One region of the Streptomyces sp. NPDC020192 genome, then DNA from elsewhere that is predicted to be linked to it. Evidence: predicted binding sites of a transcription regulator. Region 1 holds the regulator's gene; each other region holds the start of a gene.

Region 1 (10,090 bases):
GACGGCTGGTTCCACACCGGCGACATCGGCGAGCTGTCGCCCGACGGCTATCTGCGCATCACCGACCGCAAGAAGGACCTCATCAAGACCTCCGGCGGCAAGTACGTCGCCCCGGCCGAGGTCGAGGGCCAGTTCAAGGCGGTCTGCCCGTACGTCTCCAACATCCTGGTGCACGGCGCCGACCGGAACTACTGCACCGCCCTCATCGCCCTCGACGAGATCGCCATCCTGGACTGGGCGAAGGAGAACGGGCTGGAGGGCAAGCCGTACGCCGAGATCGTCGCGGCGCCGCAGACCGTCGAGATGGTCGACGGGTATGTGCGGCAGCTCAACTCCGGGCTCCAGAAGTGGCAGACGATCAAGAAGTTCCGGCTGCTGCCCAGGGATCTCGACGTCGAGCACGGTGAGATCACGCCGAGCCTGAAGCTGAAGCGGCCCGTCGTGGAGCGGGAGTACAAGCACCTCATCGACGAGATGTACGCCGGGACGAGGGAGAAGTAGCGCGACAGTCACGGGCGTTCAAAAGTCGCCCCATTCTGGCCACTTCGATAACCCAGCGCGTCTGATCGCCCCCTGTCTGTCACCCTGGCCGCATGGACATGGCGGCCATACCCACGCAGCGGGAGAGCGAGCCCCGGCCCCGGGAGGGGCGGGGGCGGGCCGTGCTGCCCGGGAGTCCGCTGGCGCCCGGGGCGGCCCGGGCGCTGGTGCGGACCGCGCTGGGGCAGGTGCCCGAGGTCTCGCCCCGGCTGGTCGACGATGCCATGGCCGTCGTCAGTGAGCTGGTCACCAACGCCGTCGTGCACGCCGGTACGGATGTGGAGGTCGACTGGCGGACGGAGGAGACCGGCGCGTTCGTCGTGGAGGTGCGCGACCGGCATCCCTCGCGCCCCCCGCGCGACTCCGTCCGCGGCGAGGGGTCGTACGACGCGCACGAGCACGGGCGCGGGCTGCGGCTGGTCGCCACCCTCGCCGAGTCCTGGGGCGTGACGTACCGCGCCGGGACCAAGACCGTCTGGGCGCGGCTGCCCCCGGGCGGTGTCGACGACCCCGACGGACCGGCCCCCGGTCCCGCCCTGGAGGTCGCCGAGGATCTGGCCCCGCAGCCGCTGCGGGGCGACGGCGACGCCGACTGGCTCGGCCGGGGCGCGCTGTCCTTCCTGGCCGAGGCCTCCGACCTGCTCGCCGGACAGCTGGACGAGGGCCTCGTCACCGCCCTCACCGGCCAGCTCCTCGTGCCCCGGCTCGCCGACTGGTGCGCGGTGTGGCTGGAGGACGAGGCGAGCGCGCGCGGCGGCGCCGGCGGCGGGCCCGCCCGGGTCTGGCACACCTGCGAGGCCCGCGTCGAGGAACTGCACCGCACCCTCGAGAAGGAGCCGCCCGCCCGGAGCGACGGACCGCGCTCCGGCCCCGTGCCGTACCCCTGGCCCGGCGACGCGCTCGGCCCGCGCGGCGCCGACGGCACGGCGCTGGCGTACCGGCTGATCGCGGGCGGCCGGCCGCTCGGCACGCTGGTCATCGGCCGGTGCGGGCCCGCCGGGTTCCCCGACGAGGTCACCGGGCTCGTCGAGGACCTCGGCCGACGGGTGGCGCTCGCCATCGGCGCGGCCCGCCAGTACGCCCGCCAGGCCACGATCAGCGCCGTACTGCAACGCGGTCTGCTGCCCGGCGCGGTCGCCGAGATCCCCGGGATGACCAGCGCCCTCGTCTACGAGCCCTGCGACACGGGCGGACCCAGCGGCGACTTCTACGACGTGTTCCCCGCGGGTGACGGCCGCTGGTGCTTCGCCGTGGGCGACGTCCAGGGCAAGGGCCCGGAGGCGGCGGTCGTGATCGGCCTCGCCCGGCCCTGGCTCCGCCTCCTCGCCCGCGAGGGCTACCGCGTCGCCGACGTCCTCGACCGCCTCAACCAGCTCCTCCTGGACGACGCCACCGAGGCCGCCGACGCCGCCGCCCGCGCGCTGGTGGCGGTGGGCGGCCGCCCCGTGGCCGCAGGGGACGGCCCGCAGACCCGCTTCCTGTCCCTTCTGTACGGCGAGCTCACCCCCCACGAGGCCGGGGTCCGCTGCACGCTCGCCTCCGCCGGGCATCCGCTGCCGCTCGTCCTCGCCCCCGACGGCACGGTGCGTACGGCGGCCCGGCCGCAGACCCTGCTCGGCGTGATCGAGGACGAGACCTACACCAGCGAGACCCTCGAGCTGCGGCCCGGCGACAGCCTGCTGTGCGTCACCGACGGGGTGACCGAGCGGCGCTGCGGCTCCCGCCAGTTCGACGACGGCGACGGGCTCGCCCACGCCCTGTCCGGCTGCGCGGGCCTGAGCGCCGAGCGGATCGCGGACAGGATCCGCCGCCTGGTGCACGACTTCGGCGGCGGCCAGCCCGAGGACGATCTGGCGCTGCTGGTGCTCCAGGCCGAGTAACCGTCGTCGTACGGGACAATGGGGACATGCCTTCCGCACTCCCCGACGGCGAGCCCGTCCCCGCCGACGGCGCGCTTCCCGCGTCCGCGCTCGCCGGGGCCGCCGAGCGCCCCCTCGGCTTCTATCTGCACGTGCCGTACTGCGCGACCCGTTGCGGTTACTGCGACTTCAACACCTACACCGCGACCGAGCTGCGCGGCACGGGCGGGGTGCTGGCGTCCCGCGACAACTACGCGGACACCCTGACGGACGAGATCCGCCTCGCCCGGAAGGTGCTCGGCGACGACCCGCGCGAGGTCCGTACGGTCTTCGTCGGGGGCGGTACGCCGACGCTGCTGGCCGCCGAGGATCTCGTACGGATGCTGGGCGCGATCCGCGACGAGTTCGGCCTGGCGGCGGACGCGGAGGTGACGACGGAGGCGAACCCGGAGTCGGTGGACCCCGCGTACCTGTCGACGCTCCGGGAGGGCGGCTTCAACCGGATCTCCTTCGGCATGCAGAGCGCCAGGCAGCACGTGCTGAGGATCCTCGACCGGACCCACACCCCGGGCCGCCCCGAGGCGTGTGTGGCGGAGGCGAAGGCCGCGGGCTTCGAGCACGTCAACCTCGACCTGATCTACGGCACGCCGGGGGAGAGCGACGACGACTGGCGGGCCTCGCTGGAGGCGGCGATCGGCGCCGGGCCGGATCACATCAGCGCGTATGCCCTGATCGTCGAGGAGGGCACGCAGCTGGCTCGTCGTATCCGCCGGGGCGAGGTCCCGATGACCGACGACGACGTGCACGCCGACCGCTACCTGATCGCGGAGTCGGCGCTGTCGGAGGCGGGCTTCGACTGGTACGAGGTCTCCAACTGGGCCACCTCGGAGGCGGGCCGCTGCCTGCACAACGAGCTGTACTGGCGGGGGGCCGACTGGTGGGGGGCCGGTCCCGGGGCGCACTCGCACGTGGGTGGGGTGCGCTGGTGGAACGTCAAGCATCCCGGGGCGTACGCGGCGGCTCTCGCCTCCGGCCGCTCACCGGGGGCTGGCCGCGAGCTGCTGTCGGAGGAGGACCGGCGGGTGGAGCGGATCCTGCTGGAGCTGCGGCTGCGGGAGGGGGTTCCGCTGTCCCTGCTGAAGGAGGAGGGTCTGGCGGCTTCCCGGCGGGCGCTGGGGGAGGGGCTGCTCCAGGAAGGGCCGTACGAGGAGGGTCGGGCCGTGCTGACGCTGCGGGGGCGGTTGTTGGCGGATGCGGTGGTACGGGACCTGGTGGACTGATCACTCCGGCGAGTGCATCGCCCCGGAACTCCGGTTCGGTCCCTAACCTGGTTCGTAGGCTGCCGCTGACAGGACGCGGTGGACGTGGAGGCCACGGAGATGACCGTTGTGGACGAGCGTGGAATGGCTAAGTACCTCGACCAGTTCGAGCCTCCCGAGGGCGTCAAAGCTGAGCTTCTCCGGGGGGTAATCGTGATGATGGCCAGCCCCGATCTGGTGCACAACCTGATCGTGCTGCACACCGTACGGCAGATTCCGATGGACCGCTGGTATCCCATCCAGACCCAGGACGTCGACATTGTCGGAGAGGAGAGTGTGCCTATCCCGGACCTGATTGTCGCGGCGCCGGACGTGCTGCCCACCTCGGGGCATCTGCTGCCGTCAGGATTGGTCACGGCGGTCGTCGAGGTCGTCTCCAAGTCCAGCGTCCACCAGGACTACGTGGTCAAGCGCTCCATCTACGCGGCAGGAAAGATCCCCGCCTACCTCATCCTGGACCCGATCATGGCGCACTGCGTCCTGCTGACGAAGCCTGCGGGCCAGGGCGAGGACGCCGACTATCAGAGCCAGGAGATCGTCAAGTTCGGCGATCCGATCCCGCTGGAGATTCTGGGACTCGAACTGGACACCACCGAGTTCGGAACCTTCCCCAACGTCAGGCCCCACCGCTACCCGTGACGAAGTCGATCAGCTCCTCCACCCGCCCCAGCAGCTCCGGCTCCAGGTCCTTGTAGGAGCCCACCCGCTTCAGGATCGCCTGCCACACCGCCCCGGTGTTCTCAGAGGGCCAGCCCAGGGCGCGGCACACGCCCGTCTTCCAGTCCTGGCCGTGCGGGACCCTGGGCCACCCCGCGATCCCCAGGGACGACGGCTTCACCGCCGCCCAGATGTCGATGTACGGGTGGCCGACGACCAGCGCGTGTTCGCTCGTCACCGACTCGGCGATCCGCCACTCCTTCGTGCCCGGCACCAGGTGGTCCACGAGCACTCCCAACCGCGCGTCCGGTCCCGGCGCGAAGTCCGCGACGATCGACGGCAGATCGTCCACGCCCTCCAGGTACTCCACCACCACGCCCTCGACGCGCAGGTCGTCGCCCCAGACCTTCTCGACCAGTTCGGCGTCGTGCCGGCCCTCGACATAAATGCGGCCGGCGCGAGCTACACGCGCGCGTGCGCCGGGGACGGCGAGCGAGCCGGAGGCGGTACGGGCGGGTCGTACCGGACCAGCGGACGACGGTCGTACGAGCGTCACGACCCTGCCCTCCAGCAGGAAGCCGCGTGGCTCCAGTGGGAACACCCTGTGCTTGCCGAAGCGGTCCTCCAGGGTCACCGTGCCCGCCTCGCAGCGGATCACCGCCCCGCAGAAGCCGGTGCCGGGCTCCTCCACCACCAGGCCCGGCTCCGCCGGTACCTCCGGCGCAGGCTGCTGCTTCTTCCACGGCGGGGTCAGATCGGCGGAGTACTGGCGCATTCGGATGACCATAGGAGAAGTCACCTCCCCTCGCTCACGACACGCCGAAACGGGTCGCCAGCCGATCGCGTTGCCGGCGTACGAACCCCGCGTCCACCACCGCTCCGTGACCCGGCACGTACAGAGCGTCCTCACCGCCCAGCGACAGGAGCCGGTCGAGGGCGTCGGGCCAGCGGGACGGGACCGCGTCCGGGCCCGCCTGGGGTTCGCCGGACTCCTCGACCAGGTCGCCGCAGAAGACCACCTCCCGGTCGCCGGGGACGAGGACCGCCAGGTCGTTCGCCGTGTGACCCGGGCCCACGTTGGCCAGCAGGGCCTGGCGGGCGCCGCCCAGGTCCAGCGTCCACTCGCCGGAGACCTGGTGGCCGGGCGGCACCAGGGCGTCCGCCGCCTCGTCGGCCTCCCGCACCGGCAGACCGTTTCTGATCGCGTCCAGGCGCAGCTCCTCGCGCTCGTGGGTGATCACCGCGTCCACACCGACCGCCGCGTAGATCTCCGTCCCGGCGAACGCCGGCGCCCCGAAGACGTGGTCGAAATGGGGGTGTGTGAGCGCGAGATGGGTCACACGGCCGCCGGCCAGTTCCTCCGCCTGCGCCCGCAGCCGCGCGCCTTCGGCCAGACTCGAGCCGGCGTCCACCATGAGCGCCGTACCCTCGCCGAGGACCAGTCCCACAGTGCAGTCCCAGCCGGGCAGCCGACACCGGCCCACCCCGGCGGCCAGCCGCTCCCAGCCCAGCTCTTCCCAAGTCACCGTCATACCGCGACGCTAGCCTCACGAGCTGCCGGGACCGCACCGACCTTGCCCTGGGTGTACCCGACAGCCGTACACTGGGGCCGGGAATGCTGGCACTCGCATGGGAAGAGTGCCAGGCGGCCGGCCCGACGGACGAGCGGGGCGAGGGGACGACGTGCTGGAGGTGCGCGCGCATGCTGAGTGAACGCAGGCTTCAGGTGCTGCGCGCCATCGTCCAGGACTACGTCGGGACCGAGGAGCCGGTCGGGTCGAAGGCCCTGACCGAGCGGCACAACCTCGGGGTGTCCCCGGCGACCGTCCGCAACGACATGGCGGCCCTGGAGGACGAGGGGTTCATCGCCCAGCCGCACACCAGCGCCGGGCGGATCCCCACCGACAAGGGCTACCGGCTGTTCGTCGACAAGCTCGCGGGCGTGAAGCCGATGACGGCCCCCGAGCGACGGGCCATCCAGAACTTCCTCGAGGGCGCCGTCGATCTCGACGACGTCGTGGCCCGTACCGTACGGCTGCTCGCGCAGCTCACGCGGCAGGTCGCCGTCGTGCAGTACCCGTCCCTGACCCGGTCCACCGTCCGGCACGTGGAGCTGCTCTCGCTCGCCCCGGCGCGCGTGATGCTCGTGCTGATCACGGACACCGGCCGGGTCGAGCAGCGGATGGTGGACTGCCCGGCGCCGTTCGGCGAGGCCTCGCTGGCGGATCTGCGGGCGCGGCTGAACAGCAGGGTCGCGGGCCGCCGGTTCACGGACGTGCCGAGGCTGGTCGAGGACCTGCCGGAGGCTTTCGACCCCGAGGACCGCGGTACGGTCTCTATTGTGCTCTCCACTCTGCTGGAGACACTGGTCGAGGAGAACGAGGAGCGGCTGATGATCGGCGGCACCGCCAATCTCACCCGCTTCGGGCATGACTTTCCCCTCATGATCCGGCCGGTGCTCGAGGCGCTGGAGGAGCAGGTCGTGCTCCTCAAGCTGCTCGGCGAGGCGAAGGATCCGGGCGTGACCGTGCGCATCGGGCACGAGAACGCCCACGAGGGACTCAACTCCACCTCCGTCGTGTCGGTCGGCTACGGTTCGGGCGGCGAGGCGGTTGCCAAGCTCGGCGTGGTCGGACCGACCCGCATGGACTACCCGGGAACGATGGGAGCGGTACGCGCAGTGGCACGGTACGTCGGACAGATCCTGGCGGAGTCGTAAGTGGCCACGGACTACTACGCCGTTCTCGGCGTGCGCCGCGACGCGTCGCAGGATGAGATCAAGAAGGCGTTCCGTCGGCTCGCGCGCGAGCTGCACCCGGACGTCAACCCGGATCCGAAGACCCAGGAGCGGTTCAAGGAGATCAACGCCGCTTACGAGGTGCTGTCGGACCCGCAGAAGAAGCAGGTCTACGACCTCGGCGGCGACCCGCTCTCCGCGGCGGGCGGTGCGGGCGCGGGCGGTTTCGGGGCCGGTGGCTTCGGCAACTTCTCCGACATCATGGACGCGTTCTTCGGTACGGCGTCGCAGCGCGGGCCGCGCTCGCGCACCCGGCGCGGCCAGGACGCGATGATCCGCATCGAGGTCGAGCTGGACGAGGCGGCCTTCGGGACCACCAAGGACATCCAGGTCGACACCGCGGTCGTCTGCAACACCTGTAACGGTGAGGGCGCGGCGCCCGGTACGACCGCTCAGACGTGTGACATGTGCCGCGGCCGCGGTGAGGTGTCCCAGGTCACGCGGTCCTTCCTCGGTCAGGTCATGACCTCGCGGCCCTGCCCCCAGTGCCAGGGCTTCGGCACCGTCGTGCCGACCCCGTGCCCGGAGTGCGCCGGAGACGGCCGGGTCCGCTCACGGCGGACGCTGACCGTGAAGATCCCGGCCGGTGTCGACAACGGCACCCGGATCCAGCTCGCCGGTGAGGGCGAGGTCGGGCCGGGCGGCGGTCCCGCCGGTGACCTGTACGTCGAGATCCACGAGCTGCCGCACCCGATGTTCCAGCGGCGTGGTGACGACCTGCACTGCACGGTCACGATCCCGATGACCGCGGCCGCGCTCGGTACGAAGGTCCCGCTGGAGACCCTGGACGGCATGGAGGAGGTCGACATCCGGCCCGGCACCCAGTCCGGCCAGTCGATCCCGCTGCACAACCGGGGCGTCACGCATCTGCGCGGCGGCGGCCGGGGCGACCTGATCGTCCACGTCGAGGTACAGACCCCGACCAAGCTGGACCCCGAGCAGGAGCGGCTGCTGCGCGAGCTGGCCAAGCTGCGCGGCGAGGAGCGACCGCAGGGGCAGTTCCAGCCGGGGCAGCAGGGGTTGTTCTCGCGGCTGAAGGACGCGTTCAACGGGCGCTGACGCGCGGTGCTGCGGGGCGGCCGGGGGTCCGGGGGTTGGCCCCCCGGGCAGACACAGTCAGCCGGGGCAGCAGGGGTTGTTCTCGCGGCTGAAGGACGCGTTCAACGGGCGCTGAGCCATCGGCGGACAGGGGCGTACGGGGTGCACCGACACCCTGTATGCCCCTGTCCTATGCCATGGGAAGCCCGGATTCGGACTTGTTCGGAGGACGTGACAACATGCGGTCATGTCCTCCGCGCTGACCGATCTCTTCCCCCACCCGATCGTGCAGGCCCCCATGGCGGGCGGTGTCTCCGTCCCGCAGCTCGCCGCCGCCGTCTCCGAGGCCGGTGGTCTCGGGTTCCTCGCCGCCGGTTACAAGACCGCCGACGGGATGTACCAGGAGATCAAGCAGCTGAGGGGGCTCACGAGCCGGCCGTTCGGCGTGAACGTGTTCATGCCGCAGCCCGAGTACGCCGAGTCGGGCGCCGTCGAGATCTACGCCCACCAGCTGGCCGGCGAGGCCGCCTGGTACGAGACCGAGCTGGGCGACCCCGACAGCGGCCGGGACGACGGCTACGACGCCAAGCTCGCCGTACTCCTCGACAACCCGGTGCCGGTCGTCTCCTTCCACTTCGGCGTGCCGGGCCGCGACGTCCTCGACCGGCTGCGCCGGGCCGGCACCGTCACCCTGGTCACCGCCACCACCGCCGAGGAGGCCCGCGCGGTCGAGCGGGCCGGGGCGGACGCGGTGATCGCGCAGGGCGTGGAGGCCGGCGGTCATCAGGGGACGCACCGGGACCTGCCCGAGAACGACGGCTCCGGAACAGGCCTGCTGTCGCTGGTCGCGCAGCTCCGCGAGGCCGTGGGCATCCCGATCGTCGCCGCCGGCGGCATCATGCGCGGCAGTCAGATCGCCGCCGTCCTCGCGGCGGGCGCGAGCGCGGCCCAGCTGGGCACCGCCTTCCTCGCCACCCCCGAGTCCGGCGCCCACGCCCTGCACAAGCAGGCGCTGACCAACCCCCTGTTCGCACGCACCGAGTTGACCCGCGCCTTCTCCGGCCGGCCGGCGCGCGGACTGGTCAACCGCTTCCTGCGCGAGCACGGCCCGTACGCCCCCGCCGCCTACCCGGAGATCCACCACCTCACCTCGCCGCTGCGCAAGGCCGCCGCCAAGGCCGGGGACGCGCAGGGCATGGCACTGTGGGCGGGCCAGGGCCACCGGCTCGCCCGGGAGCAGCCGGCCGGGGAGCTGGTGGAGGTACTGGCGGCCGAACTCGCCGCCGCCCGGACAGCGTTGTCGGCCGGGGGTGACGGGCGATGACGGCACCGGTCTTCGTCGTCGACCAACTCGAGCGCGTGGGGCCGGAGTTCGTGCTCGAGGGCGCCGAGGGGCGGCACGCCGTGTCCGTGAAGCGGCTGCGCCCGGGTGAGGACGTGGTCCTCACCGACGGATACGGCCGCTGGGCCGAGGGCGTCGTCAAGGCCGCCGAGGGCAAGGACCGCCTCGTCGTGACGGTGGCGTCGGTCCACGAGGAGCCGGCCGTGGCCCCGCGTATCACCGTCGTCCAGGCCCTCCCCAAGGGTGACCGGGGCGAGGTCGCCGTCGAGACGATGACCGAGGTCGGCGTCGACGCGATCGTGCCCTGGCAGGCGTCGCGCTGCATCACCCAGTGGAAGGGCGAGCGCGGGCTGAAGGCGCTCGGCAAGTGGCGGGCCACCGCCCGCGAGGCCGGCAAGCAGTCCCGCCGGGTCCGCTTCCCGGAGGTCGCGGACGCGGCAACGACCAAGCAGGTCGGGGCACTTCTGGCCACGGCCGACTTCGCCGCCGTACTCCACGAGAGCGGCGAGGAGCGCCTCGCCACCGCCGAACTCCCCAC
Region 2 (10,090 bases), on a different contig from region 1:
GGGCGGAGTTCGCGGAGCATCCCGGGCACCAGGCACAGGTGGTAGTCCTGCACCAGCACCGCCGCCCCCTCGGCCGCCTCTTCGGCCAGCGCCTCGGCGAACGCCCGGTTGTACGCCTCGTACGACGCCCACTGCCGCCGGAACCCGGCGTCGAAGACCGGTTCCAGCGGGGTCTGGTACAGCATGTGGTGGACGAACCAGAGCACGGAGTTGGCGATGCCGTTGTACGCGTCGGCGTGCACGGCCGCGTCGATGTCCAGCATCCGCACCCGCTGCCCGCCGGTGTCCCCGCCCGGCAGCAGCCCGCCGCCGGCCCGCCGTACGGCCTCCCGGTCGCCGTCGCCGAGCGCCGCGCACACCCATACGGCATTGGTGTCCGGCCCGATGGCCGACAGCCCCGAGACCAGCCCGCCGCCGCCCCGCTTGGCGCGCAGCGCCCCGCCCTCGCGCACCTCGTACGAAACCGGGCCGCGGTTGGACGCGACCAGCACCTCAGCACCGCCGGTGGAAGCCATGGTCCTCAACCTAGGGCCTGCCCGGCGGATCTTGCCAGAGACGCGAGGCCTGGCACGCACATCTGCCGCGTTGTCGTCGGTCGTCGACGCTCCGCGTCGACTCCCTCCTCCGCCTTGCAGCTGCACGCACCAGCCCCCGCTCACCTGCGCCGATAAGGAACCCTTGGTTTCCTCTGGCCAGATCCGCCGGGCAGGCCCTAGCCCGGCCCGGAAACGCTCAAACGTACGGCCACGCCCGACGCCCCCGCCGTATACGACGTCCCGGCGAAGTCAGGCCACCCTGCGCTCGGCGTACTCCGCGATCTCCACCATCGGCGGCCGTTCCTCCGTGTCGACCGAGTACGTGCGCGGCTCGAAACCGTCCTCGCCCCGCTCGAACTGGGTCAGGGAAGGCCGGATCAGATGGCCCCGGGCCAGCCGCAGCTGGGCGGTGCGGTAGATCGCGGCGGCCATCCGGCCCAGCGCCTGCCCGTCCTGGTGCCGGTGCTTGCGCACGCCCACGTCCACCTGGGCGAGGGCGTCCAGGCCCGCCAGGTGCAGCGCGTCCACCAGCATGCCCAGCTCCACGCCGTACCCGACGGGGAAGGGGAGCTGTTCCAGCAGGCTGCGCCGGGCCGCGTACTCGCCGCCCAGCGGCTGCACGAAACCGGCCAGCTGCGGCCAGTGCATGTTCAGCAGCGGGCGGGCCATCAGCTCGGTGACCCGGCCGCCCTGCCCGGCGGCACCCGCGAGCGGGCGGTCGTACATGGCCTTCACCAGCGCGACCTCGGGGTCGGTGAGGAGCGGGCCGACGATGCCCGAGACGAAGTCGGCGGAGAAGTCCCGCAGGTCGGCGTCGATGAAGCAGACGATGTCCCCGCCGGTGACCAGGAGCGAGCGCCACAGCACCTCGCCCTTGCCCGGGACGGCCGGAACGCGCGGCAGGATCGCGTCGCGGTGGACGACCCGCGCGCCCGCCGCGGCGGCGACCTCGGAGGTGCGGTCGGTGGAGCCGGAGTCCACGACGACGATCTCGTCGACGAGCGGGACCCGCTCCATCAGGTCGTGCCGGATGACCGTGACGATGTCGCCGACGGTCTCCTCCTCGTTGAGCGCGGGCAGGACGACGCTGATCGTCTGGCCCGTGCGCTGCTTGGCGGCCAGGAGTCGGGGGAGCGGGCGATCGGTCACGGACCAGGAGCGGGTGGCCAGCCAGCGCTCGACTTCTTCCAGCACGGTCTGCGGCTCCTCACTGTTCGTGATCACAGGTGGTGTCTGTGTGATCCATCTCGCGGTTCGGACGACTATCTCAACTGTCCTGGCCTTCGGTTACAGTCTTGAACAACGCCGATGACCATCGCATGTCGGGGGTCGCGCGCGTCCACAACCGCTCACACAACCGCATACCGCTCATCCAGAGGGGCAGAGGGACACGGCCCGATGAAGCCCCGGCAACCCTCCAGTCGGTTCTTGTCACGTTGACGTGGCGAGGCTCCCGGCTAGGGAAGGTGCCAAATCCGTCTCACGGCGAGATGCGTCGTGAGGAAGATGAGGAGAAAGGGCCTCGCCTCCATGGCTGTGCAGACAGTTGCAAGCACCTCCACTCCCACCGTAGACCTCGGTCCGGCCGCGGCCCTGAGCTGTCGCGAGTGCGGTCACCGTGTCCCGCTCGGCCCGGTCTTCGCGTGCGAGGAGTGTTTCGGCCCGCTGGAGATCGCCTACGACTTCTCCGCCTACGGCACCGAAGAGCTGCGCAGGCGGATCGAGGCCGGCCCCGCGAACATCTGGCGGTACGCCCCCCTGCTGCCCGTCCCGGCCGACGTCGCCGACAAGCCGAACATCAACCCCGGCTGGACCAAGCTCGTCAAGGCCGACAACCTCGCCCGTGAACTCGGCGTCACCGGCGGCCTGTTCGTCAAGGACGACTCCGGCAACCCGACGCACTCCTTCAAGGACCGGGTCGTCGCCCAGGCCCTGGAGGCCGCCCGCGCCTTCGGCTTCACCACCCTCTCCTGCTCCTCCACGGGCAACCTGGCCGGTGCCGTCGGCGCCGCCGCCGCCCGCGCCGGCCTGCGCTCCTGCGTGTTCATTCCGCACGACCTGGAGCAGGGCAAGGTCGTCATGGCCGCGGTCTACGGCGGCGAGCTGGTCGGCATCGAGGGCAACTACGACGACGTCAACCGCTTCTGCTCCGAACTGATCGGCGACCCGGCCGGCGAGGGCTGGGGCTTCGTCAACGTCAACCTGCGGCCGTACTACGCCGAGGGCTCCAAGACCCTCGCGTACGAGGTCTGCGAGCAGCTCGGCTGGCGGCTGCCGGACCAGATCGTGGTCCCGATCGCCTCCGGCTCCCAGCTCACGAAGATCGACAAGGGTCTGCAGGAGCTGATCAAGCTCGGACTGGTCGAGGACCGTCCGTACAAGATCTTCGGTGCGCAGGCCGAGGGCTGCTCGCCGGTGTCGACCGCCTTCAAGGCCGGTCACGACGTCGTACGGCCCCAGAAGCCGAACACCATCGCCAAGTCCCTGGCCATCGGCAACCCGGCCGACGGGCCGTACGTCCTGGACATCGCGCGCCGTACGGGTGGTGCGGTGGAGGACGTGACCGACGAGCAGGTCGTGGACGCGATCAAGCTGCTGGCCCGCACCGAGGGCATCTTCGCCGAGACGGCGGGTGGCGTGACGGTCGGCGTGACGCGCAAGCTGATCGAGAACGGCGTCCTCGACCCGTCGCTCACCACGGTCGTCCTCAACACCGGCGACGGCCTGAAGACCCTCGACGCGGTGGCCGGCACGGGGCTCACCGCCACCATCCGTCCGACCCTGGACTCCTTCCGAGAGGCTGGCCTCGCATGAGCGTGACCGTTCGCATCCCCACCATCCTGCGCACCTACACCGGCGGTCAGGCCGAGGTCGCCGCCGAGGGCGCGACCCTCGCCGAGGTCATCGGGGACCTGGAGAAGAACCACACCGGTATCGCCGCCCGCGTCCTGGACGACCAGGGCAAGCTGCGCCGGTTCGTGAACGTCTACGTCAATGACGACGACGTGCGCTTCGAGCAGGGCCTGGAGACGGCCACGCCCGACGGCGCGGGTGTCTCCATCATTCCCGCGGTGGCCGGCGGCTGCTGATCGAGCTGACCGGATGACCGGTCATTACCTTCGGTAATCCGGGTTACTGATTGTTCATCGAATGGCCCCTTCCGTGAGAGAAACGGAGGGGGCCATTCTGTGTGATTGAGCGCGGTAGAGTTGGGGAACTCGCGCCGGACCTGCGGGTCGCAGGTCCCGGATTTCACGCCGCGGGCCCGATAAGAAGTAGCCAAAGTATGCGGGCTATATGCGGCTTTCGTACCTCTTTGTACGGCCCGACTTGCCCTGAATCCGGCCGAATTCTAGGCAGATTCCGGACCGGGGTCGTCCAGATTTCTCGTCCGATTGACCTGTTGCAGACGGCAGTTGGACAGATACATTCAGCCGCGGTCGACGCGTTCCGGCGCACGCCCCCGACCGATGGGGGGTGAGGTCTGACCCGGGTCCGCGAAGTGTGGATCTGTGCAAGGGCCAGTAATAGGGGAGTTAGGCATGGCTCAGGGCACCGTCAAGTGGTTCAACGCGGAGAAGGGGTACGGCTTCATCGCGGTCGACGGTGGTGCGGACGTCTTCGTCCATTACAGCGCCATTCAGATGGACGGCTACCGCACCCTGGAAGAGGGGCAGCGGGTGGAGTTCGAGATCTCGCAGGGCCAGAAGGGCCCGCAGGCCGACATGGTTCGCCTCAGCGCCTGAACGTTTCTTGTCCGAAGGGCCTGCACCTCGCGAGGGGTGCGGGCCCTTCGTCGTACCCACGCCGTGCTCGGGTCACCCGGCTGTTCGCGCGCGGCTGACGGCCCCCGCCGAGGGCCGAGAGGCGCTTGCACTCGCCACCCCCGAGTGCTAATCATTGGCGTTAGCACTCTGAAGGTGAGAGTGACAAAGAAGGACCGGGTCGGTGAGGTCCGCAGGCCACGTGGGGCAAGGAACCACAGGCCGGCGAGCCGTCCGTCGCGGGCGCGGGCGCGGTCCGAAGGAATCACCCCCAGTCCTGGAGGGACCACTTCACATGGCCAAGATCATCGCGTTCGACGAGGAGGCGCGGCGCGGCCTCGAGCGCGGCATGAACCAGCTCGCGGACGCCGTGAAGGTGACGCTCGGCCCCAAGGGCCGCAACGTCGTCCTCGAGAAGAAGTGGGGCGCCCCCACGATCACCAACGATGGTGTCTCCATCGCCAAGGAGATCGAGCTCGAGGACCCGTACGAGAAGATCGGCGCCGAGCTGGTCAAGGAAGTCGCGAAGAAGACGGACGACGTCGCCGGTGACGGCACGACGACCGCGACCGTCCTGGCCCAGGCCCTGGTCAAGGAGGGTCTGCGCAACGTAGCCGCCGGCGCCAACCCGATGGCCCTCAAGCGGGGTATCGAGAAGGCCGTCGAGGCCGTCTCCGCCGCCCTGCTGGAGCAGGCGAAGGACGTCGAGACCAAGGAGCAGATCGCCTCCACCGCGTCCATCTCCGCCGCCGACACCCAGATCGGCGAGCTGATCGCCGAGGCCATGGACAAGGTCGGCAAGGAAGGCGTCATCACCGTCGAGGAGTCGCAGACCTTCGGTCTCGAGCTCGAGCTCACCGAGGGCATGCGCTTCGACAAGGGCTACATCTCGGCGTACTTCGCCACCGACATGGAGCGTATGGAGGCCGTCCTCGACGACCCGTACATCCTGATCGCCAACTCCAAGATCTCCTCGGTCAAGGACCTGCTCCCGCTGCTGGAGAAGGTCATGCAGTCGGGCAAGCCGCTGCTGATCATCGCCGAGGACGTCGAGGGTGAGGCCCTGTCGACCCTGGTCGTCAACAAGATCCGCGGCACCTTCAAGTCCGTCGCCGTCAAGGCCCCGGGCTTCGGCGACCGCCGCAAGGCGATGCTGAACGACATCGCCATCCTCACCGGTGGCGAGGTCATCTCCGAGGAGGTCGGTCTCAAGCTCGAGAACACCTCCCTGGACCTGCTGGGCACGGCCCGCAAGGTCGTCATCACCAAGGACGAGACCACCATCGTCGACGGTGCCGGCTCCTCCGAGCAGGTCGCGGGCCGGGTGAACCAGATCCGCGCCGAGATCGAGAACAGCGACTCGGACTACGACCGCGAGAAGCTGCAGGAGCGCCTGGCGAAGCTCGCCGGCGGTGTCGCGGTCATCAAGGCCGGTGCCGCCACCGAGGTGGAGCTCAAGGAGCGCAAGCACCGCATCGAGGACGCCGTCCGCAACGCCAAGGCGGCCGTCGAGGAGGGCATCGTCGCCGGTGGTGGCGTGGCCCTGCTGCAGGCCTCCCAGGTCTTCGAGAAGCTGGAGCTCGAGGGTGACGAGGCGACCGGCGCCAACGCCGTGAAGCTCGCGCTGGAGGCCCCGCTGAAGCAGATCGCCGTCAACGGTGGTCTCGAGGGCGGCGTCGTCGTGGAGAAGGTGCGCAACCTGGCCGTCGGCCACGGTCTGAACGCCGCCACGGGTGAGTACGTCGACATGATCGCCGAGGGCATCATCGACCCGGCGAAGGTGACCCGTTCCGCCCTGCAGAACGCCGCCTCCATCGCCGCGCTGTTCCTCACCACCGAGGCCGTCATCGCCGACAAGCCGGAGAAGGCCGCCGCGGCCGCTCCGGGCGGCATGCCGGGCGGTGACATGGACTTCTGAGCCTGATCGACAAGGCTCGGTTTTCCCACCGAGGGCGGCACACCCAGCTTCTGGCTGGGGGTGCCGCCCTCGGGCGTATCCGGGCCATGTCCTGGGTCACACAGACGGCGGACCGCGGTCCGGAATGTGGGCCGGCGCGTAGGTGGTTACTTAAGGAGCTGCAACAATGCGTGCACACATACCGACCGGTTAACCCCGTTGTCCATGAGGAGCCCCACGTGACCGCCACGCCGACCCCCGCCTCCCGCGCGGCCCAGATACTCTCCCGCCCGATCGCGCTCAACGGCCTCACCGTGCCGAACCGGATCGTGATGGCGCCGATGACCCGGATGTTCTCTCCCGGCGGCATCCCCGGCGAGGACGTGCGGTCGTACTACGCGCGCCGTGCCGCCGCCGGGGTCGGCCTGATCGTCACCGAGGGCACCTACGTGGGCCACGACTCGGCCGGCCAGAGCGACCGCGTGCCCCGCTTCCACGGCGAGGAGCAGCTGGCGGGCTGGGCGAAGGTCGCCGAGGACGTGCACAAGGCAGGCGGCACGATCGTCCCGCAGCTGTGGCACATCGGCATGGTCCGCAAGGACGGCGAGGCGCCCTTCCCGGACGCCCCCGCCGTCGGCCCCTCCGGTCTGGTCACCGCGGGCGCCGAGCCCACCGGCAAGGCCATGACGCAGAAGGACCTGGACGACGTCATCGGCGCATTCGCCGAGGCCGCTGCCGCCGCCGAGCGCATCGGCTTCGACGGCGTGGAGATCCACGGCGCCCACGGCTACCTCCTCGACCAGTTCCTGTGGGAGGGCACCAACCGTCGTACCGACGCCTACGGTGGCGACCTGGTGGCCCGGACGAAGTTCTCCGCCGAGATCGTCGCGGCCGTGCGTGAGGCCGTCTCCGCCGAGTTCCCCGTCATCTTCCGCTACTCGCAGTGGAAGCAGCAGGACTACACCGCCCGCCTCGCCGAGACCCCGGAGGAGCTGGACGCCATCCTGACCCCGCTCGCCGCGGCCGGTGTCGACGTCTTCCACGCCTCCACCCGCCGTTACTGGCTGCCGGAGTTCGAGGGCTCGGACCTGAACCTGGCCGGCTGGACGAAGAAGATCACCGGCAAGCAGGTCATCACGGTCGGCTCGGTCGGCCTCGACGGCGAGTTCCTGGGCGCCTTCCAGGGCCAGGGCTCCGAGGTCAAGGGCATCGACAACCTCCTCGACCGGCTGGAGGCCGACGAGTTCGACATGGTCGCCGTCGGCCGCGCGCTGCTCCAGGACCCGGAGTGGGCGGCCAAGGTGCTCGCCGACCGTTTCGACGAGCTGAAGCCGTACGACGCTGCGTCGCTGAAGACCCTCAGCTGACGGCTCGGTTCGGGCACTTGTGATCGTCCTCGTCCGTTCTGCTGATGACCAGTCAGGGCAGCGAGGAGCGAGTGATGACGACGAGCGAGTCCCAGGCCCCGGAAAACGACGTCCCGGACCCCGATGGTCCAGGCGGTCCCGTGGTGCGCACCGCCTCCGGCGCGGTGCGCGGCCTGCGGGAGCGGGGGCTGTCGGTGTTCCGGGGCATCCCCTTCGCCGCGCCCCCCGTCGGGCCGGACCGCTTCCAGGCCCCGCGGCCGCCCCGCCCCTGGGACGGCATACGTGAGACGTACGCGTTCGGGCCGCCGTCCCCGCAGGAGCCCGGCTTCAGCGGACGCGCGGCCCAACTTCCCTCCGTGGCGGGCGACGAGTGGCTGACGGTCAACGTCTGGACCCCGGACCCGGACCCGTCCGCCGCCCGCCCGGTGCTGGTGTGGATCCACGGCGGGGCGTACAGACTGGGCCATGGCGGTCAGCCGGGCTACGACGCCCAGCACCTGGCGCGGGAGGGTGACGTCGTGGTCGTCACCTTCAACTACCGCTTGGGCATGGAGGGTTTCGCCCTGTGGACCGGTGCCCCCGCCAACCGGGGCCTGCTGGACCAGGTGGCGGCCCTGGAGTGGGTCCAGGAGAACATCGCCGGGTTCGGCGGCGACCCGGCCCAGGTCACCGTGTTCGGCGAGTCGGCGGGCGCGGGCAGCATCGCCTCGCTGCTGGCCATGCCCAGAGCGCGCGGCCTGTTCCGGCGCGCGATCGGCCAGAGCGTGCCCGGCACCCTCTTCTCCGTCGACCTGGCCCGTGACATCGCCACGGAGCTGGCGGCCGAGGTGGGCCGTACGCCCACCGTGGCCGACCTGAGCGAGGTGGATCCGCAGCAGCTCACCCGGGCGGGCCAGACGCTGGGCGCCAAGATGCCGGCGTACACCGGCCGTTGGGGTCAGGCGGGCCCGACCTCCGTCCCCTTCGCCCCGGTGGTCGACGGCGACGTACTGCCCACGACACCGTGGGAGGCGCTGGCGGCGGGCGCGGGGCGGGAGGTGGACCTCCTCGTCGGGCACAATCGCGACGAGTTCCGCCTCTTCCTGGTCATGGCTGACCTGGTCGGCAAGATCACGGACGACCGGGCGGGGCAGACCCTGCGGTTGTACGCGCCGGGGGGTGCGACGGGCGAGGCGGCCTACCGCTCGGCCTTCCCCGACGCCGGCCCGGAGCTGCTCTTCGAACGCGTCCAGACCGACTGGCTGTTCGCGATACCCAGCCTGCGCCTGGCGGAGGCCCAGCTCGCGGGCGGCGGCCGCGCCCATGTCTACGAGCTGACCTGGCCGGCCCCCGACGGCACCGGCGTGCTCGGCGCCTGCCACGTCCTGGACATCCCGTTGCTCTTCGGCACGTACGGCGCCGACCTGGGCGCTCTGTTCTTCCCCGGCGGCAAGCCCACCCCGGAGGCGGAGCGGCTCACCGCGTTCCTCCAGCACGCCTGGCTGGCCTTCGCCCGCACCGGCGACCCGGGCTGGCCGGAGTACGACACCGACAGCCGCGCCGTACAGATCCTGGACGCCGAGCCGCGCGTGGGGCCGTATCCGGAGGAGGGGAGCCGGCGCATCTGGGAGGGGTACGCGTTCGGTGCCCTGCCGCTGCTATAGGTTGCCCATCGGCTCGATGTCGACACGCACGGGCGTGCCCCACACGCGCAGCACCTCGTAGTCGGTGAACTCGTGCACGAGCCGGTACGCCATGGCGGGCCGGGACGATCTGCGCTGGGCGGCGAGATACGCCTCGGCCTCGCGCCGGTCCCGCCGGGGCGTGCCGCACAGCTGCCACTCCTGCCCGTTCCAGGCCTCCGGCAGCCAGCGCTGCTGCGGCTGGGGCCGGTCGGCACGGACGCCGTAGCGGGAGGGGGCGGTGACCGCGGGGGCGGGTTCGGCGCGCCCGCCTTGGTACTCCGACCGGCGGGCCGCCCGGCGCCGGGTCTCGCAGAGCAGACACAGGTCGGGCGCGCTCTCGTCCACGGGGCCCTGCGGATGCTCGGGGCACCGGGTCGTGAGGGCGCTGGTGGCGACACTCTCGTCCAGCAGATCGAGCGCCCGGCGCAGATCGGCCTTGATCTCGTGCAGCCGGGAGTCCGGGGTGTCCCCGGTCAGGGCCTCCCCGTGCTCCCCGACGAGCCGCAGGGCCCGTCCGAGGGCGGTGAGCTGGGCGTGGTTCATGGTCAGTCCGCGTAGTCCTTCAGTTTCTCCGTGTCCAGCGTGATGCCGACGGGGTCGGGCAGCGCTACTGGGGATCCCCAAGGGTACGAGAGTGTCCGTTGGTAGTGGCCTTCCTTCGGCTCGCTGAAGACCGTGAGGTCTGGTCGTCGCGGTCGATGAGGATGCCGTCGGGGTCGGACCAGTCGCCTTGCCCTTTGAAGTAGTCGCGCCGTGCGAATGCTCCATCCGCGATGGCACGTCCGTTGCGATCTGCCTCTGTCTTGCATCCGCGCGAAATCCGGCTGCATCCTCCGCGTACCCGCCTCAAGCTGCCCGATGA
Region 3 (10,090 bases), on a different contig from region 1:
TTGATGGGGCGGGCTCGTAACCGCCTGGTGTCGGCGTCGACCACCAGCGGGGACACCGCCCCGAGTCATTGAAGGAACGTTTCTGCATTCACTCTGTCGGCGGACACGCGCACGCGTGCCCGTGACTCCCGCCGCGGCACCCTCACGCGCGCGTGGCCGCGTCGCCGTGTCCTGCGGCGGTGCCCTGCGGCCCTATCCGCGCCTGGCCGCCCGGGCCAGCTGTTCCAGCGTCGCCGCCACCGCCGGTACCTGAGCCAGGTCGGGCAGGGTGAGGGCGACGATCTCGCGCCGTACCGCCGGTTCCAGCCGTACCGTGCGCACACCCCTCGGCCGTACCGACTCCACCGCCAGCTGCGGCAGTACGGCCACCCCCAGGCCCGCGCCGACCAGGCCGACCACCGCCGGGTAGTCGTCCGTGGCGAAGTCGATGCGCGGGGTGAAGCCGGCCCCCTCGCACACCTCGACCAGCTGGCCCCGGCAGCGCGGGCAGCCCGCGATCCAGGGCTCGTGGGCCAGCTCGCCGATGGCGACGCTCTCCGCGCGCGCGAGGCGGTGCCGCTCGGGCACGAGGGCCACGAGACGGTCCGTCAGCAGGGGCCGTACGACCAGGTCGTCCCAGTCCTCGGCGGCCGCCGCCCCGGCGTAGCGGAAGGCCAGGGCCAGGTCGCAGTCACCCTCGCGGAGCAGCTCGACGGACTTCGGAGGCTCGGCCTCCTCCAGGGAGACGCGGGTGCCGGGGTGGGCGGCGCGCAGGGCGGCCAGGGCGGTGGGGACCAGGGTGGAGCTGCCGCTGGGGAAGGAGACCAGCCGGACCCGGCCGGCGCGCAGGCCGGCGATGGCGGCGACCTCCTCCTCGGCGGCGGTGAGCCCGGCGAGGATGCCGGAGGCGTGTCTGACCAGGGCTTCTCCGGCCTGGGTCAGGCGCATCTCGCGGCAGCTGCGGACCAGCAGCGGGGTGCCGACCGATGTCTCCAGGGCCTTCATCTGCTGGCTGACGGCGGGCTGGGTGCAACCCAGTTCGCGCCCCGCCGCCGAGAAGGAACCGGTGGCGGCGACGGCGCGCAGGACGCGGAGATGGCGGGCCTCGATCACCCTTCGAGCATAAGGCCTGCTTGGGGATGGCGCCGAATATTCGCTCGACGCTTTGAGGTGGGCTCCCGTACCGTGCGTACATGAAGGTTCTCTCGGTCAATCTGGGCCGCCCGCAGCCGGTGCCGTACACGGACCAGGCGGAAGGCGTGACGGGCATCGGCAAGAAGCCGGTCGACGGGCCGGTGCGGGTGACGGCACCGGGCCTGAAGGGGGTCGGCGCGAGCGGGCTCGCCGGGGACGCGGTGTGCGACCTGCGCCATCACGGCGGGGACGACCAGGCGGTGTACGCCTACGCGCGCGAGGATCTCGACGACTGGGAGCGCGAACTCGGCAGATCGTTGGCCAACGGTTGCTTCGGGGAGAACCTGACGACGGAGGGCCTGGACCTCTCCGGAGCGCTGATCGGCGAGCGCTGGCGGGTGGGTGCCGAGCTGGTTCTGGAAGTCACCTCGGGCCGGATCCCGTGCCGTACGTTCCAGGGCCATCTGGGCGAGCGCGGCTGGGTCAAGAGGTTCACCCGGAAGGCGGCCACGGGTGCCTACCTCCGGGTGATCGAACCGGGCGAGATCCGCTCCGGCGATCCGGTCGAGATCGTGCACCGGCCGGAGCACGGGGTGACGGTGGCGATGGAGTTCCGCGCGGTGACCACCGAGCGCGAGCTGCTGCCGCGGCTGCTCGTGGCGGGCGAGGCGCTGCACCCGGAGACCCTGGCGAAGGCGCGCTCGTACGTGGCGGCACCGGGGGCCTGAGGCGCAGGTGCGCGGCGGAGCCCCAGGGCTGAGGCGCGGGGTCGAGGCGCGCAAGTGCGCGGCTGCGCCGCGGGGCTGAACGGCCGTCAGCCGGGCCTTCGCGCGGAGGCCGAAGGTGGCGGCTGACAGGCGGCGCTGTCGGTCCGGGTCACTACCCTTGGGTCATGACAACGGCTCTGATTACGGGATCGACCGCGGGGATCGGCGCCGCGTTCGCGCGGCGGCTGGCGGCGGACGGGCATGACCTCGTCCTGGTGGCGCGGGACACGGGACGGCTGCGCGAGCAGGCGACGGAACTGCACGACCGGCACGGCATCGAGGTGGAGGTGCTGACCGCCGACCTGTCCGAGGACAAGGGCATCGAGTCGGTGGCCGACCGGCTCGGCGACCGGAAGAACCCGGTCGACCTGCTGGTCAACAACGCCGGTTTCGGCAACAAGGGCCGCTATCTGGACGTGTCCATGGCCGACGAGCTGAGGATGCTCAAGGTGCACTGCGAGGCGGTGCTCCGGCTGACGTCGGCGGCGGCCGAGGCGATGCGCGAGCGGCGCCGGGGCGGGATCGTCAACGTCGCCTCCGTGGCCGCCTTCGTGCCGCGCGGCACCTACGGCGCCTCCAAGGCGTGGGTCGTGCAGTTCACCCAGGGCGCGGCCAAGGACCTGGCCGGCAGCGGGGTGCGGCTGATGGCGCTGTGCCCCGGCTTCGTGCGCACCGAGTTCCACCAGCGGGCCGGGATGGGCACGGACAACATCCCGGGCTGGATGTGGCTGGACGCCGACAAGCTGGTCGCGGCGGCCCTGGCCGATCTGGCCCGCGGGAAATCGTTGTCGATCCCCGACCCGCGCTACAAGGCGCTGATGGGTCTGGTGAAGGTCGCGCCCCGGGGGCTGCTGGGCGGGATCAGCTCGAAGACGGGGCGCAGGTACGGGCCGCAGTAGCCCCGCCCGGGAAGCGGTGACGCCGTCGCTCCGGTGTGGAAACGGGGCGAAAATGGGCGTGACGGAAGACCGGGCCAGGGGGGCCGGGAGGCGGCGTCATGACCTTCGTACAACTCATCGACTGCAGGACGAGCCGGCTGGACGAGATGAACCGGCTCCTGGACGACTGGGTCGCCGAGACCAAGGGGAAGCGGACGGCGACGCACGCGCTGGTCGGCAAGGACCGCTCGGACGCGGCGCACATCGTGGAAGTCGTGGAGTTCCCGTCGTACGAGGAGGCGATGCGGAACTCGCATCTCCCGGAGACCGGCAGGATCTTCCAGGGGATGGTCGCCCTGTGCGACGAGACGCCGACGTTCATCGATCTGGACGTCGTGCGGGACGAGCGGCTGGCCGAGGACACCGTACGGCGGTTCCTGGAGGCGCTGCGGGCTCCGGGCGAACTGTCGCCGCTCAACGACCTGCTGGACGAGGACATCCACAGCCATGACCCGATGAACCCGCAGGACACCCTCGGGCTGGACAACGTCCGCGCCGAGGTCCGCATGTGGCGCGACGCCTTCGACTTCGCCTTCACCGTCGAGGACCTGCTCACCCAGGGTGACAAGGCCTGCGCGCGGTGGACGTGGAACGCCACGCACAAGGGTGACTTCCTCGGCATCGCGCCCACCGGCAGGCAGGTCACCATGACCGGGACGACGATGTTCCGGTTCACGGAACACGGGAAGATCGCCGAGACCTGGTGGCAGCACGACACCCTGGAGCTGATGCGGCAGCTGGGCGCGCTGGACGAGCTGGAGCACTAGAACGGGCGAAGGCCCGGCTCCCCTTCCGGGGAACCGGGCCTTCGTTCAAGGGCGCTCGGCTCAGTGGGCGTGGCCGTGGCTGTGGCCGTGGCCCGCTGCCTCCGGCTCCTCTTCCTTCTTCTCGACGACCAGGGTCTCGGTCGTGAGCAGGAGGGAGGCGATGGAGGCGGCGTTCTCCAGGGCGGAGCGGGTGACCTTGACCGGGTCGATGACGCCGGCCTTGACCAGGTCGCCGTACTCGCCGGTGGCGGCGTTGTAGCCGTTGCCCTTCTCGAGCTCCGCCACCTTGGAGACGATGACGTAGCCCTCGAGGCCGGCGTTCTCGGCGATCCAGCGCAGCGGCTCGACGGCGGCGCGGCGGACGACCGCGACACCGGTGGCCTCGTCGCCGGTCTTGCCGAGGTTGCCCTCCAGGACCTTCACGGCGTGGACGAGCGCGGAGCCACCACCGGAGACGATGCCCTCCTCGACCGCGGCGCGGGTCGCGGAGATGGCGTCCTCCAGACGGTGCTTCTTCTCCTTCAGCTCCACCTCGGTGGCGGCGCCGACCTTGATCACGCACACGCCGCCGGCCAGCTTCGCGAGGCGCTCCTGGAGCTTCTCACGGTCCCAGTCGGAGTCGGTGTTCTCGATCTCGGCCTTGATCTGGGCGACGCGGCCGTGGACGTCCTCGGACTTGCCGGCGCCGTCGACGATCGTGGTGTCGTCCTTGGTGACCGTCACGCGGCGGGCGGAGCCCAGCACGTCCAGGCCGACCTGGTCGAGCTTGAGGCCGACCTCCTCGGAGATGACCGTGGCGCCGGTGAGGATCGCCATGTCCTGCAGCATCGCCTTGCGGCGGTCGCCGAAGCCGGGGGCCTTGACCGCGACCGCGTTGAAGGTGCCGCGGATCTTGTTGACGACCAGGGTCGACAGGGCCTCGCCCTCGAGGTCCTCGGCGATGATCAGCAGCGGCTTGGAGGCACCGGCCTGGATGACCTTCTCCAGCAGCGGCAGCATGTCCTGGATGGAGGAGATCTTGCCCTGGTTGATGAGGATGTACGGGTCCTCGAGGACGGCCTCCATGCGCTCCTGGTCCGTCACGAAGTACGGCGACAGGTAGCCCTTGTCGAAGGCCATGCCCTCGGTGAAGTCCAGCTCCAGACCGAAGGTGTTGGACTCCTCGACGGTGATGACACCGTCCTTGCCGACCTTGTCCATCGCCTCGGCGATCAGCTCGCCGACCTGCTGGTCCTGGGCGGACAGCGCGGCCACGGCGGCGATGTCGGACTTCTCGTCGATCGGGCGGGCCGTGGCGAGCAGCTCGTCGGAGACGGCCTTGACCGCGGCGTCGATGCCCTTCTTCAGGGCGGCCGGGGAGGCACCGGCGGCGACGTTCTTCAGGCCCTCGCGCACCAGCGCCTGGGCGAGCACGGTGGCGGTGGTGGTGCCGTCACCCGCGATGTCGTTGGTCTTGGTCGCCACCTCCTTCACCAGCTGCGCGCCTAGGTTCTCGTACGGGTCCTCGATCTCGACCTCGCGGGCGATCGTGACACCGTCGTTGGTGATGGTGGGGGCGCCGAACTTCTTGTCGATGACGACGTTGCGGCCCTTGGGGCCGATCGTCACCTTCACCGTGTCGGCCAGCTTGTTGACGCCGCGCTCGAGGGCGCGACGGGCGTCCTCGTCGAACTTCAGGATCTTCGCCATGACAGCGGGAGCCCTCTCGGGAATCTGTGGGTGAAAAGACAACTGCGCCCCGGGCGCCCGGCTTCGTTATCGGTCGCGGGGGCCAGGGGCGCAGCTCAAAAACTCTGAGGTGGTCTTACTTCTCGATGACCGCGAGGACGTCGCGGGCCGAGAGGACGAGGTACTCGTCGCCGTTGTACTTCACCTCGGTGCCGCCGTACTTGCTGTACAGGACGATGTCACCGACCTTGACGTCGAGCGGCAGACGCTCGCCGTTCTCGAACCGGCCCGGGCCCACGGCGAGGACGGCGCCCTCCTGGGGCTTCTCCTTCGCGGTGTCCGGGATGACCAGGCCAGAGGCCGTGGTCTGCTCGGCGTCCAGCGGCTGGACCACGATGCGGTCCTCGAGCGGCTTGATGGCAACCTTGGAGCTGGCGGTCGTCACGATCCGACCTCCCCCTTCGGAGATCTCACGGGGTTAACTGTCTGAGGTGGCGACCAGGTCGATCCGTCGTCGCGGGTGCCGGACCTGCCCGTCGCGTTTGTCTGGCACTCTCCAGGGGGGAGTGCCAGGCCTGAGACTATGACCGCGATTAGCACTCGGTCAAGCGGAGTGCCAATGCCCGCGGCGCGTCGGCCGCGTTCGGGCGCGTTCGGGCGCGCGGCCCCGCCGTCCCGGGGGCCGACCGGAGCCGGTCAGTTCAGGTAGTCCTCCAGTCGCCCCGCCGTCAGTCCGCGCTGCTGTGCCCTCCGCAGGACCTGGACCGTCCGGGCCCGCAGGCTCGCCCCCGTCGTCTCGTCCGGGCCCACCAGGACGATGTCGCCGGGGCGCAGGTGGTGGTCGCCGCGGGTGTAGGCCAGGTCGGTCGGGGTCATCGCGGCGCGCCACAGGACGAGCGTGGAGATGCCGCAGTCGGCGGCCGCGCGCAGGGTGGTCGTGTCGTACGTGCCGTAGGGCGGGCGGAAGAGGCGGGGGCGCAGGCCCAGGCGGGACCTCAGACGGTCCTGCTGGCCGCAGATCTCGGCGCGCTGCCCGGCGTACGGCAGTCCGGCGAGCGCGCGATGGTCGAGGGTGTGGTTCTGGATGCCGGCGCCCAGCTCGTGCAGGCGGGCGAAGTGGTCGTAGCGGGGGCCGGCCACGCTGTCGGTGAGGAACATGCTGACCGGCAGCCGCAGTTCGCGGACCATGTCGACGAAGCGGGGGTCCTGGTCGGCGCCGTCGTCGTAGGTGAGGAAGACGACCGGGTCGCGGGTGGGGACGTGGTCCATGACGCGGGGCAGGGAGCGGCCCGCGCTGTGCGGGGTGAGGGCGAGGGTGCGGGCGTCCGGCCGGGGCGGGCGGGCGAGGGGCTCGGTCAGGCCCCAGTGGCGGTAGCTCTGGTCGGGTGCGGCGCCGTGCGGGGCGTGCGGGCGCACCCCTTCGGCGGCCTTACGGCCAAGGCGCTCGATGGGATCGACGGACTGGGCACAACCCGAGCCCACGAGGAGAAGGGCCGCGACGAGAAGTGCGGCCAGAGGGCGGTGCGAGCGCCACCCGGCACGGAACCGACGGAACCGCCCGGCGGCCTTACGGCCGAGGCGCTCGACGGGATCGACGGACCGGGCACAACCCGAGCCCGCGAGGAGGCGGTGCGGGCGCGGTCCGGAACCGGCCGGCCGGCCGGGCCCCGGACCTGGCGTCACCGTCCCGTCGTCCGTCCGGAGGGCGGGCCTCGCGCCCGCCGTGGAGGGTCCGGTGTCCGCCGCGGGCGCGGGCTCTCGGCGCGCCGGGCCCGGACCCCCGTACGGAATGTGCGTGGGTCCGGGCCCGGTGCGGCGGGGGCTGGGGACGGGAGTTCGCCGGCGGGGCCTGGCCCACGGGCTCCTCCCGCGCGTCACAGGTAGTCCTCCAGGCGGGCCACGGCGTAGCCCTCGCGCGTGATGCGGTTCAGGAAGCGGCGCATGTCGTCGACCATCGTGCCGTCCCAGTCGGAGCGGCCGCGGAAGTGGGTCAGGACGATGTCGCCCCGGCGGAACTTCTGGTCGTCCTCGCGGAACTCCCAGTGGTCGACGTAGACCTCCTCGTTCCAGATCGGCGCGTATCTGATGCCGCAGGCCTTGGCGGCGCGCAGGGTGTCCTGGTTGTAGTTGCCGTAGGGCGGGCGGAAGACGGTCGGGCGCTTGCCGAACTGCTTCCGCATGATGTCCTGCATGCCGCAGATCTCGTCCTTCTGCTGCTCGTAGGACAGGCCCGGCAGGTAGGGGTGGTGCAGGGTGTGGTTGTTGAGGGTGTGGCCGTACGACTGCATGGTGCGGAAGTAGCCGTAGTCGTCCTTCACCAGGTAGTTGCTGAGGAAGGCGGTGTACGGGATCTTCAGGTCCCGCATCATCCGCAGGAAGTCCCGGTCCTTCTCCGAGCCGTCGTCGATCGTGAGGAAGACGACCTTCTGCCGGGTGGGGATGGTGGTGAAGACCGGGGGCAGGTCCCAGTCCTCCTGGTGGGCCACCTCGAAGCCGGCCCGGGCGGTGATCTCCGGCTTCTTCTTCGGCGGCGGCGGGGGCGTCAGCGGGACCTGGTCCAGTCCCCAGTGCTTGGCGGCGGCGGCCAGGCGGGTGTGTTCGGTGGCCTGCCGGTCCTGGGGTCTCAGTACCTGTACGGGGCCGCCCTGGCCGGATGCGGGGCGGGTCTCGGCGGGGCCGGCGCAGCCGGAGAGGAGGGCGGCGGAGGCGAAGGCGGCGGCTCCGCAGCCGAGGGCCAGACGACCCGAAAGAGGCCGGTTCTTATCTTTTTGTACGACGGCTCGCATGGTGCCGGATCCTCCCAGCCCGACGCCCGCAACCCCGGCCGACACCTCCACCGGAAGCACACCGTCCACCGACTGGCCCACAATGAGCCGGTGAACGACCTCGCTCTGCTGCTCACCCCCGAAGGCCGTGCCCTCCTCGACGAGGTCCGCGACACCGCCCCGGCGGACGAACTCGCCGTCGCCACCCGGCTGCGCCGCGACCACCCGGCCGAGCTGGTGTCGGCCGCGCTCGGCCAGGCCCGGCTGCGGCAGCGGGCGGTGACGAAGTTCGGGGCGGCGGACGCGGGACGGATGTTCTTCACGCCGAACGGGGTCGAGCAGTCGACGCGGAGCAGCGTGGCCGCCTACCGCGCCGAGCGCTTCAGGGCGCTGGGCGTGACCTCGGTCGCCGACCTGTGCTGCGGGATCGGCGGGGACGCCGTCGCGCTGGCCCGGGCCGGGATCCGGGTGCTCGCGGTGGACCGGGACCCGGTGACGGCGGCCGTGGCCCGGGCGAACGCCGACGCGCTGGGGCTCGGCGAGCTGATCGAGGTGCGCGAGGCCGATGTCACGGAGGTGGACACCGCCGGGTACGACGCCGTCTTCGTGGACCCGGCGCGGCGCGGCGGCCGAGGCCGGATCTTCGACCCCGAGGCCTACTCGCCGCCGCTGTCCTGGGCGATCGGGGCGGCCCGTACGGCACCCCGCGCGGCCCTGAAGATCGCCCCGGGCATCCCGCACGAGGCCATCCCCGCCGAGGCCGAGGCCGAGTGGATCTCCGACGGCGGCGATGTGAAGGAGGCGGTGCTGTGGTTCGGGACCGGCACGCCGGGCGCCGTACGCGCCACCCTGCTCCCCGGCCCGCGCACCCTGCTCGGCCGAGGCCTGCCGGACCCCGGGGTACGCCCGGTGGGCCGATACCTGTACGAGCCCGACGGCGCCGTGATCCGGGCGCACCTGGTCGCGGAGGTGGCGGCCGACCTGGACGGCGGGCTGATCGACCCGACCATCGCCTACGTCACCGCCGACGCACCACGCCCGACCGCGTACGCCTCCGCCTACGAGATCACCGACCAGCTCCCCTTCAACGTCAAGAAGTTGAAGGCCCTGCTGCGGGAGCGCGAGGTCGGCACACTGACCGTGAAGAAGCGCGGGTCGGCGGTCGAGCCGGAGGAACTGCGCAAGAAGGTGAAGCCGCAGGGGCCGAACGCGGCGACGGTGTTCCTCACCCGTGTCGCCGGGGCGCCCACGATGCTCGTGGGCCGGCCCGCCTAGGCATCTCGTCTACGGCATCTCGTCGGCCCGGCGCAGCAGCAGTTCCCGTTCCTTCTCGTTCCGGGCCAGGCCCGCCGCCCGTACGAACTCCTCGCGGGCCTGCGCCGTGCGCCCGAGGCGGGCGAGGAGGTCGGCGCGGACGCTGGGGAGCAGGTGGTAGTCGCGCAGGGACGGCTCCGTGGTCAGGGCGTCCACGAGTTCCAGGCCCTCGGCCGGGCCGTCGGCCATCGCCACGGCGACCGCGCGGTTCAGCTCGACCACCGGGGAGGGGGCCACGGCGGCCAGGAGGGCGTACAGGGTGGCGATGGCGCGCCAGTCGGTGTCCTCGTAGCGGTACGCGTGCGCGTGGCACGCGGCGATGGCGGCCTGGAGGGCGTACGGGCCCGGTGGGCCGGAGGCGGTGGCGCCGGCACGGTCGAGGGCGCGGATGCCGCGGGCGATGAGCAGCCGGTTCCAGCGGCGGCGGTTCTGGTGCTCCAGGAGGACGGGGGTGCCGTCCGGGGCCGTACGGGCGGCCGTGCGGGACGCCTGGAACTCCAGCAGCGCGGTCAGGCCCGCCACCTCCGGCTCCTTGGGCATCAGGGCGGAGAGGACGCGGGCCAGGCGGAGTGCGTCCTCGCACAGGCCGGGGCGGAGCAGGTCGTCGCCGGCGGTCGCCGCGTACCCCTCGTTGAAGATCAGGTAGATGACGTCCAGCACGGAACCGAGGCGGGCCTCACGGTCGGGGCCGTACGGCACCTCGAAGGCGACGTTCCTCGTGGCGAGGGTCCGCTTTGCGCGGACGATGCGCTGGGCGA

What was found. Region 1 encodes HrcA, which represses chaperone genes, less so after heat shock. Its sites were predicted from a motif close to TTNGCACTCNGNNNNNCNGAGTGCNAA; they were not measured.
Region 2: the regulator HrcA is predicted to act here: its motif matches at 4,443-4,469, upstream of groL (chaperonin GroEL).
Region 3: the regulator HrcA is predicted to act here: its motif matches at 5,847-5,873, upstream of groES (co-chaperone GroES).

Annotation. Positions count from the first base shown of each region.
Region 1 is NZ_JBIRXG010000001.1:894,421-904,510, reverse strand. Features, by position in the region: gene ACH47Z_RS04225 (AMP-dependent synthetase/ligase) at 1-501, shown strand, start outside; gene ACH47Z_RS04220 (SpoIIE family protein phosphatase) at 600-2,420, shown strand; gene hemW (radical SAM family heme chaperone HemW) at 2,447-3,679, shown strand; gene ACH47Z_RS04210 (Uma2 family endonuclease) at 3,779-4,357, shown strand; gene ACH47Z_RS04205 (DUF3097 domain-containing protein) at 4,335-5,150, opposite strand; gene ACH47Z_RS04200 (MBL fold metallo-hydrolase) at 5,185-5,907, opposite strand; gene hrcA (heat-inducible transcriptional repressor HrcA) at 6,078-7,094, shown strand; gene dnaJ (molecular chaperone DnaJ) at 7,095-8,231, shown strand; gene ACH47Z_RS04185 (nitronate monooxygenase) at 8,458-9,534, shown strand; gene ACH47Z_RS04180 (16S rRNA (uracil(1498)-N(3))-methyltransferase) at 9,531-10,090, shown strand, end outside.
Region 2 is NZ_JBIRXG010000012.1:138,309-148,398, forward strand. Features, by position in the region: gene ACH47Z_RS23630 (trehalose-6-phosphate synthase) at 1-491, opposite strand, end outside; gene ACH47Z_RS23635 (glucosyl-3-phosphoglycerate synthase) at 786-1,730, opposite strand; SAM riboswitch class I at 1,902-2,049, shown strand; gene thrC (threonine synthase) at 2,067-3,350, shown strand; gene ACH47Z_RS23645 (MoaD/ThiS family protein) at 3,347-3,625, shown strand; gene ACH47Z_RS23650 (cold-shock protein) at 4,079-4,282, shown strand; gene groL (chaperonin GroEL) at 4,596-6,218, shown strand; gene ACH47Z_RS23660 (NADH:flavin oxidoreductase) at 6,437-7,564, shown strand; gene ACH47Z_RS23665 (carboxylesterase/lipase family protein) at 7,639-9,207, shown strand; gene ACH47Z_RS23670 (hypothetical protein) at 9,202-9,771, opposite strand; partial or broken gene ACH47Z_RS23675 (transcriptional regulator) at 10,029-10,090, opposite strand, start outside.
Region 3 is NZ_JBIRXG010000007.1:302,000-312,089, forward strand. Features, by position in the region: gene ACH47Z_RS16800 (WhiB family transcriptional regulator) at 1-72, shown strand, start outside; gene ACH47Z_RS16805 (LysR family transcriptional regulator) at 193-1,092, opposite strand; gene ACH47Z_RS16810 (MOSC domain-containing protein) at 1,173-1,841, shown strand; gene ACH47Z_RS16815 (SDR family NAD(P)-dependent oxidoreductase) at 2,006-2,779, shown strand; gene ACH47Z_RS16820 (ester cyclase) at 2,878-3,585, shown strand; gene groL (chaperonin GroEL) at 3,646-5,274, opposite strand; gene groES (co-chaperone GroES) at 5,390-5,698, opposite strand; gene ACH47Z_RS16835 (polysaccharide deacetylase family protein) at 5,950-6,735, opposite strand; gene ACH47Z_RS16840 (polysaccharide deacetylase family protein) at 7,128-8,039, opposite strand; gene ACH47Z_RS16845 (methyltransferase domain-containing protein) at 8,130-9,293, shown strand; gene ACH47Z_RS16850 (RNA polymerase sigma factor) at 9,303-10,090, opposite strand, start outside.